Linked DNA regions of Caldimonas brevitalea. The protein of the gene in region 2 binds, or shares a complex with, the protein of the main gene of each other region. Links are inferred from orthologs where the notes say so. Each region holds a gene or a part of one and is shown on either strand. Other genes may lie near its edges.

Evidence for each region.
Region 1: the proteins of metK (region 2) and groL are in contact, whole or in part, in a cryo-EM structure (PDB 8P4O), measured with the Escherichia coli proteins. The link is inferred for Caldimonas brevitalea from one-to-one orthologs.

Annotation. Positions count from the first base shown.
Region 1 is NZ_CP011371.1:5,337,250-5,341,406, forward strand. What follows is about bases 756-3,628. They hold groL (chaperonin GroEL), read left to right. Parts: upstream 756-1,308; coding sequence 1,309-2,949; downstream 2,950-3,628. Other genes in these bases: groES (co-chaperone GroES), read left to right, coding at 963-1,253; AAW51_RS22495 (transporter substrate-binding domain-containing protein), read right to left, coding at 3,071-3,628. Also shown: AAW51_RS22480 (PQQ-dependent sugar dehydrogenase), read left to right, coding at 1-592; more of AAW51_RS22495, read right to left, coding at 3,629-4,157.
Region 2 is NZ_CP011371.1:1,060,899-1,065,162, reverse strand. What follows is about bases 365-3,344. They hold metK (methionine adenosyltransferase), read left to right. Parts: upstream 365-1,255; coding sequence 1,256-2,434; downstream 2,435-3,344. Other genes in these bases: AAW51_RS27855 (diguanylate cyclase domain-containing protein), read left to right, coding at 2,800-3,344; AAW51_RS04710 (lysophospholipid acyltransferase family protein), read right to left, coding at 365-1,077. Outside these bases: AAW51_RS04715 (LpxL/LpxP family acyltransferase), read right to left, coding at 1-196; more of AAW51_RS04710, read right to left, coding at 199-364; more of AAW51_RS27855, read left to right, coding at 3,345-4,264. UniProt on the Escherichia coli protein: Catalyzes the formation of S-adenosylmethionine (AdoMet) from methionine and ATP.

The sequences.
Region 1 (4,157 bases), 4.3 Mb from region 2 along the record:
AGTCGACCTCCAGAGCCGGACGCACCGCATCTTCGCCTCGGGCCTGCGCAACCCCAACGGCCTGGCCTGGCAACCCGCCACCGGCGCCTTGTGGACCGCCGTCAACGAACGCGACGAAATCGGCAGCGACCTGGTGCCCGACTACATGACCTCGGTGCGCGACGGCGGCTTCTACGGCTGGCCCTACAGCTATTTCGGCCAGCATGTGGACACCCGTGTCTCGCCACCGCGCCCCGACCTGGTGGCCAAGGCCATCGTCCCCGACTACGCGCTCGGACCGCACACCGCGTCACTCGGGCTGGCATGGTCGGGCGGCACCAGCCTGCCGCCCCTCTACGCCAGCGGCATGTTCGTCGGCCAGCACGGCTCCTGGAACCGCAAGCCGCTGAGCGGCTACAAGGTCGTGTTCGTGCCCTTTCGAGACGGCCAACCGAGCGGCCGGCCGCTCGAGGTGCTGACCGGCTTCGTCAATGACCAGGGCGAGGCCCAGGGCCGCCCCGTCGGCGTGGCGCTCGACCAGCACGGCGCCTTGCTGGTGGCGGACGACGTCGGCAACATCGTCTGGCGCGTCACCTCAGCCGCACCCCGCTGAGGCGTTCGCCCCGGCCCGGCGGCGCCGGCCCGACACCGACGCGCTGAACGTGGGCTGGCTTTCCGCGTCCGCCCCCCCGACGACGTAACGGATTGCGGCGTTCGCACACCGCTGTCGCCGCGTTGACCACTGTCGGGCTGCCGGTTGGAGCCGCCCGTTGCTCGCAGCGCGCAGCCGCCCGCCGGGACCGCGGCCCCTCTGGTTCGCCAAGCCCGTAATTCCCCGCTGTTCGTAGTCTCTTGAAACCACGTCGGCCATCCCTATAATTCGTCCTGTTAGCACTCCTTCCAAGCGAGTGCTAGTGATGCAGATGAGCGCTCACTTGCGCTCATTCCTTTTCAGGAAGTGCCTTCTCAACCAAGGAGATGCAATGAAACTTCGTCCGTTGCACGATCGCGTGATCGTCAAGCGCCTCGAAAACGAAACCAAGACCGCTTCGGGCATCGTGATCCCCGACAACGCCGCCGAGAAGCCCGACCAGGGTGAAGTTCTCGCGGTGGGCCCGGGCAAGCGCAACGACAAGGGCGACTTCGTGGCCCTGAACGTCAAGGTGGGCGACCGCGTGCTGTTCGGCAAGTACAGCGGCCAGACCGTCAAGGTCGACGGCGACGAGCTGCTGGTGATGCGCGAAGAGGACCTGTTCGCCGTCATCGAGAAGTAATTCTCCGACCGCAACGACCTCACCCACAAGTTTCAAGCATACGGAGAAATCAAACATGGCAGCTAAAGACGTCATCTTCGGCGGCGACGCCCGTGCCCGCATGGTCGAGGGTGTCAACATCCTGGCCAACGCAGTCAAAGTGACCCTGGGCCCCAAGGGCCGCAATGTCGTGCTCGAGCGCTCCTTCGGCGCCCCCACCGTCACCAAGGACGGTGTGTCGGTCGCCAAGGAAATCGAGCTGAAGGACAAGCTCCAGAACATGGGCGCCCAGATGGTCAAGGAAGTTGCTTCCAAGACCAGCGACAACGCCGGTGACGGCACCACCACCGCCACCGTGCTGGCCCAGGCCATCGTGCGCGAAGGCATGAAGTATGTGGCCGCCGGCATGAACCCGATGGATCTGAAGCGCGGTATCGACCGTGCTGTGACGATCCTGGTCGAGCAGCTGAAGAAGGCTTCCAAGCCGACCACCACCAGCAAGGAAATCGCGCAAGTCGGTTCGATCTCCGCCAACAGCGACGAGTCGATCGGCAAGATCATCGCCGACGCGATGGACAAGGTCGGCAAGGAAGGCGTGATCACGGTCGAAGACGGCAAGTCGCTCGAGAACGAGCTGGACGTCGTCGAAGGCATGCAGTTCGACCGCGGCTACCTGAGCCCCTACTTCATCAACAACCCCGAGAAGCAAGCCGCGCTGCTCGACAACCCCTTCGTGCTGCTCTACGACAAGAAGATCAGCAACATCCGCGACCTGCTGCCCACGCTGGAGCAAGTGGCCAAGGCCGGCCGCCCGCTGCTGATCATCGCTGAAGAAGTCGAAGGCGAAGCGCTGGCGACCCTGGTGGTCAACACCATCCGCGGCATCCTGAAGGTCGTGGCCGTCAAGGCTCCGGGCTTCGGCGACCGTCGCAAGGCCATGCTGGAAGACATCGCCATCCTGACCGGCGGCAAGGTGATTTCGGAAGAAGTCGGCCTGACGCTCGAGAAGGTGTCGCTGGCTGACCTGGGCCAGGCCAAGCGTGTCGAAGTGGGCAAGGAAAACACCACCCTGATCGACGGTGCTGGTGCTGCCGCTGACATCGAAGCGCGCGTCAAGCAGATCCGCGTCCAGATCGAGGAAGCCACCTCCGACTACGACCGCGAGAAGCTGCAAGAGCGCGTGGCCAAGCTGGCCGGCGGTGTGGCCGTGATCAAGGTCGGCGCTGCCACCGAGGTCGAGATGAAGGAGAAGAAGGCCCGTGTCGAAGACGCACTGCACGCCACCCGTGCCGCCGTCGAAGAAGGCATCGTGGCCGGTGGCGGTGTCGCGCTGCTGCGCGCCCGTCAGGCTGCTGGCGAGATCAAGGGTGACAACCCCGACCAAGACGCCGGCATCAAGCTGATCCTGAAGGCCATCGAAGCCCCGCTGCGCGAGATCGTCGCCAACGCCGGCGACGAGCCGAGCGTGGTCGTCAACGCCGTGCTGAGCGGCAAGGGCAACTACGGCTTCAACGCCGCCAACGGCCAGTACGGCGACATGATCGAGATGGGCATCCTGGACCCGACCAAGGTGACCCGCACGGCACTGCAAAACGCCGCCTCGGTCGCTTCGCTGATGCTGACGACCGAGTGCATGGTCGCCGAAGCGCCGAAGGAAGACGCGCCCGCCGGCGGCGGCATGCCTGGCGGCATGGGCGGCATGGGCATGGACATGTAATGTCTTTGTCCTGATCTGCTGACAGCCGATCGAAAAGGGCCGCTGCACAGCGGCCCTTTTTTTCTTTTCGCTCGCGCAGGGTCTGTCTCATGATCACGTATGGGTGGGATAGGGCCCGAAACTATCCGCCGCGCGACCAGGCGGCATGCTGCAGCAATCGGCCGACCAACAGCCGCACGTCGCCGGCCTTCTGCAGAGAGATCTTCACGCCGGCCTCCTGCAATCGCGACACCAAGGCTTCGTCGCGTTCGGCTGACATCACCGCGACCGTGCCCGGCATGCCGCCCGGGCGCTGGCGCAGCACGTCGAGGATCGGAAACACGTCCCCATCGGGCAGGTTCACGTCGCTCAGCACCGCCTCGATCGGCGGCCCGTCGGCCTGCAGGGCTTCGATGGCCTGCGCGACCGTCGTCGCCGTGTGCACCTCGAAGCCCTGTTGCTCGAGCGCCTGCTCGAGCAACATCGCGTAGACCTCGGCATCCTCCACCAGCAGCACCCGCGGCCGGGCGCGCTCCCGGGCCGGCGGGTCAGCCGGGAGCGGCTCGCCGTCGACACGGCGCGCCTGCAAACTCAGCACCACCGTCGTCCCCACCCCGGGTTGGCTGTGCAGGGTCAACTGGCCGTGCATCAGCACGGCGAGGTCACGGCACAACGCCAGCCCCAGACCCGAGGCGCTCTCGGATGCAGCGCGGCCTTGTGCGCCGACGAAATAACGCTGAAACAACTGCGCCTGCTCCTGCGCCGTCAGCCCGGGCCCCTGGTCGGACACGGCGATCTCGACGGTGTCATGCGCCGGCTGGCGGCCCTCCACCGGCTCGCAGCGCACCCGGACGCACACTTCACCGGCGTGCGAGTACTTGATCGCGTTGCTGAGGAGGTTGCGCACGATCTGCTGCAGCCGCATCGCATCGATGCACAGCAGGGGGTCATGCTCGGCCGGCACCAGCCGCAGCGACAAGCCCTTGGCCTGTGCCGCCGGCCGCATCTCCTCGACGACGCTGCTCAGCGCCGGCGTCAGCCGGGCCGACTCGACGCTCAGCTTGAGCCGCCCTTCCTCCAGCCGGTCGCGATCGAGCAGGTTGTTCAGCAGCCCCAGCGTCGCCCGGGCCGACGCGGCGAGCGGCGCGATGATGTTCGGCGTCGCCTGCTGCGCGCTGCGCAGCAACTCGGTACCGGCGATGACCGAGTGCAGCGAATTGCGCACCTCG
Region 2 (4,264 bases):
GCTCCCGCGCCAACGCCTCGCGCTCGGCGGGCGACAACGCCGGCAAACACAGCTCGATGTTGCGCAAGGCGATACGCCGGCGCGAGCCGGCCAGCCGGTACAGCAGCCGGCCCAGGCCGCGGCCGAACGCGGCCAGCCATGCCAGCGGCAGCCAGTGCAGCAACCACAACAGCCCGATCAACAGACGCGCGGTCATGTTCACGTCGCCCCGCCCGAGAGGGCTGTGTCGTGGCGCGGTTCCTTGTAGCGGTGATAGCCCCAGAGGTACTGCTCGGGGCACTGGAGGATGAGTCTTTCCATCGCGCGGTTGATGAGAGCGGCGGCCGATTGTGCTTGATCGGCGCCGCCTTCCGGCAACGCCGGCTCCAGGGCGTCCACACGCACCACGTAGCCGCGCCCGCGCGGCAGCCGCTCGCCCCAGACCAGCAGCACCGCGGCGCCGGTCTGCTGGGCGAGCCGCGACGCCAGCGTCATCGTGTAGGCCGGGCGACCCAGGAACGGCGCCCACACGCCCAGCCCCTCGGGCGGCACCTGGTCGGGCAGCAGCCCGACCGCCTGGCCCTGCCGCAACGCCCGGATCATCTGGCGCACGCCGGCCAGGCTGGCCGGCGCGGCCGCCAACCCCGGCCGCCGGCGCGCGGTCTCGACGATCGGACGGATCGCCGCCTTGCGCGCCGGGCGGTACAGCACGGTGATCGGCTTGCCCGGCTCCGTGAACAACTCGGCATACGACTGCGCGGTCACTTCGAAGCAGCCCAAGTGCGGCGTCAGAAATATCACCCCGCGCCCTTGCCGCTTGGCTTCCTCGATCAGCTCGCTGTTGAGCCAGCGCACTTTGTCACCCAGCGGGCGGTCTGCCGGCCGGAACCACAACCAGGGCAGTTCCATCACCATCTTGCCAGCCGCGCCCACGGCGGGACGCACCGCCGACCATGGCAAACCCGACTGAGCAACGTTCTCGCGGAAGCGCCGGCGATAGGTGGGCGAGGCCCACCAGGTGGCCCAGCCGAGAAAGAAACCAATTGCGTGCAAAAGCCCCAAGGGCCAGTGAGAAAGGAAACGAAACAAGGTCTGCATGTTTCTATAATCATTCGGTCGCCGGTTTAAGGAACAACTTGCGGGGCGACGCAGGAGCGAAGCATAGCGAGCGCCTGCCGGACCAAGGTCCAGAAATACCGCTAAAGCGTTCGCCGCTCCTCCAGGTAGCTTGAGCCGGCAACGCGCCCAGGGTTCAATCATCAGATGGAGTCATACAGTGGCGAACGATTTTCTCTTTACTTCCGAATCCGTGTCCGAGGGACACCCCGACAAGGTCGCCGATCAGATCTCTGACGCGATCCTCGACGCCATCTTCGAGCAGGACCCCCGCTCGCGCGTCGCCGCCGAAACGCTGTGCAATACCGGCCTGGTGGTGCTGGCCGGCGAAATCACGACCAACGCGCACGTCGACTACATCCAGGTCGCACGCGACACGATCAAGCGCATCGGCTACGACAACACCGAGTACGGCATCGACTACAAGGGCTGTGCGGTGCTGGTCGCCTACGACAAGCAGAGCAACGACATCGCGCAAGGCGTGGATCACGCGTCCGACGACCATCTGAACATGGGCGCCGGCGACCAGGGCCTGATGTTCGGCTACGCCTGTGACGAAACGCCCGAGCTGATGCCGGCACCGATCTACTACGCCCACCGCCTCGTCGAGCGCCAGGCCCAGCTGCGCAAGGACGGCCGCCTGCCCTGGCTGCGCCCCGACGCCAAGAGCCAGGTGACGATGCGCTATGTCAACGGCCGCCCGCACAGCATCGACACCGTGGTGCTGTCGACCCAGCACGCGCCCGAGATGAGCGACGGCACCAAGATGACGCCGCAGTTCATCGAAGCGGTGGTCGAAGAGATCATCAAGCCGGTGCTGCCCAAGGAGTGGATCAAGGAAACCCGCTACCTGGTCAACCCGACCGGCCGCTTCGTGATCGGCGGGCCGCAAGGCGATTGCGGCCTGACCGGCCGCAAGATCATCGTCGACACCTACGGCGGCGCCTGCCCGCACGGTGGCGGCGCGTTCTCGGGCAAGGATCCGTCCAAGGTCGATCGTTCGGCCGCCTACGCGGCGCGTTACGTCGCCAAGAACATCGTCGCAGCCGGCCTGGCGCGCCAGTGTCAGATCCAGGTGGCCTACGCCATCGGCGTCGCCCAGCCGATGAACATCACGGTCTACACCGAAGGCACCGGCAAGCTGCCCGACGACAAGATCGCCGCCCTGGTGCGCGAGCACTTCGACCTGCGCCCGAAGGGCATCATCCAGATGCTCGACCTGCTGCGCCCGATCTACTCCAAGACGGCGGCCTACGGCCACTTCGGCCGCGAAGAACCCGAGTTCAGCTGGGAAGCCACAGACAAGGCGGAAGCGCTGCGTGCAGCGGCGGGCCTGTAAGGCCCGCGGCCGCGCAGCGGCCCTGACGCCTTGCGGCAAGGCTCACATGGCGCCAGCCATGTGAAGGCCAGCCGGCCGGCGCCACAACGGAAAAACCGCCTGGGTGCGAACCCCGGCGGTTTTTTCTTGGCCGCAGCCCCCCTAAACGCAGGCTCAAGTCCCCCCGTCCATCGCCGATAAGACCGAAGCCAGCCCGAGCGCCATGCGCGACGGGCGCACCGGCTCGTGGGGAGCCGGACAGAGGAGCCAGCAGTGGAAAAACGGAACGGACGGTCGAGACGCCGGCATGCGCGGGGGGCAGCAGCAGCAGCAGCCCTGTGCCATGCCGCCTCGCGCGTCCGTGTCACCCGGCAGGGGGTCGCGGCATGACCGGCGCCTTACGCCGCGCCGGCCTCTTGTGGCTGGCGGTGCTGGCGGCCACCGCCGCGGTGTCCGCACTGGCCGTCCTGCAGCAGACGTCCTATTCAGCCTTTGTCGAGCGGCATCGCCAGGCCTTGAGCGACGTGGCGGCCTTGCGACAGGCCGACACGCGCTGGACGGTGCAGATTCTCAAGGTCCAGACCGGGACCGCGGCCAACTACGACGCCTTGGCGGACGCGGGGCACGCGGTCACCCGGGCGCGCGATGTCGTCGGCGAGGCCGCCGTCTCGCTGGGCGTCGCCCGCGAGGCGCCGTCACTCGCGGCGTTGCGCGAAGCGCTGTCGAACAAGGCCGAAGCCGCCGAGAGCATCAAGTCCGAACACGCCATCCTGCTGAACTCGCTGCGCTTCATCCCGACGCAACTCGAACAGCTGACCGAGGAACTGCGGCGGCAACGCGATGTGCCGACGGCACGCCGCGACGCCTTTGCCGCACTCGACGCAGCGCGTGCCCTGACACTGGAATTGCTCCGCTTCCTCTCGCACGCCGACAGCTCGTCGCACGACGGGCTCGACACCTCCCTCGCCCACCTGCAAGCGGTGCTGCAATCGGCCGACTCGCTGCCCGACATGTCGGCGTCCAGCGAATTGCTGCAACTCCATGCGCGTTCGGTGTTGCTGCATGAACAGCAAACCCACCGGGCTGCCGCCGCTGCCCTCCAGGCACCGACCGCGGCCACGGTCGAGGCGGTCGAAGCGCAGATCAACGACGTCTTTCGCGACCGGCTGAAGGAACTGCACCGCTACCGAGTCGCGCTGTTCGCACTCGCCACCCTGCTCTGCTCGGCCGCCGTGTACGCCGGGCTCGGCTGGTGGCGCAGCTACCGCGCCCTCGCCGAGGCGCATCGGAACCTCGCACAACAGCTGGTCGAAACACGCCGGCTGATGCGCGAGGCGGCCGAGTTGAGCAATGCCGCCACGCACGACGCGCTGACCGGCATCGCCAACCGGCGCCTGGTCGAAGACCGCCTCGAACAGGCCATCGCGCGTGCCGTTCGCACCCATTCGGGCCTCGCCCTCGTGTTCGCCGATCTCGACGGCTTCAAGGCCGTCAACGACGAACACGGGCACGCGGTGGGCGACAGCTTGCTGATCGAGGTGGCGCGCCGCTTCAAGCACAACGTGCGGGATTGCGACACGGTGGGTCGCCTGGGCGGCGACGAGTTCGTGCTCATCCTCGAGGAAGCCGAGGCCGGCGGCGCGGCCCGGGTGGCGCAGGCGGTGCTGCAAGACATCGAAGCCATCCGGCGTGTCGAAGGCTGTCGAGTGGCCGTGTCGGCCAGCATCGGCATCGTCGGCTGGCATGCCGACTGCGGTCGCGTGATCGATGCGCGCGCGCTGCTGCATCAGGCCGACCTGGCGATGTACGAAGCCAAACGCGCCGGCAAGGGCCGCTGCTGCACGACCATCC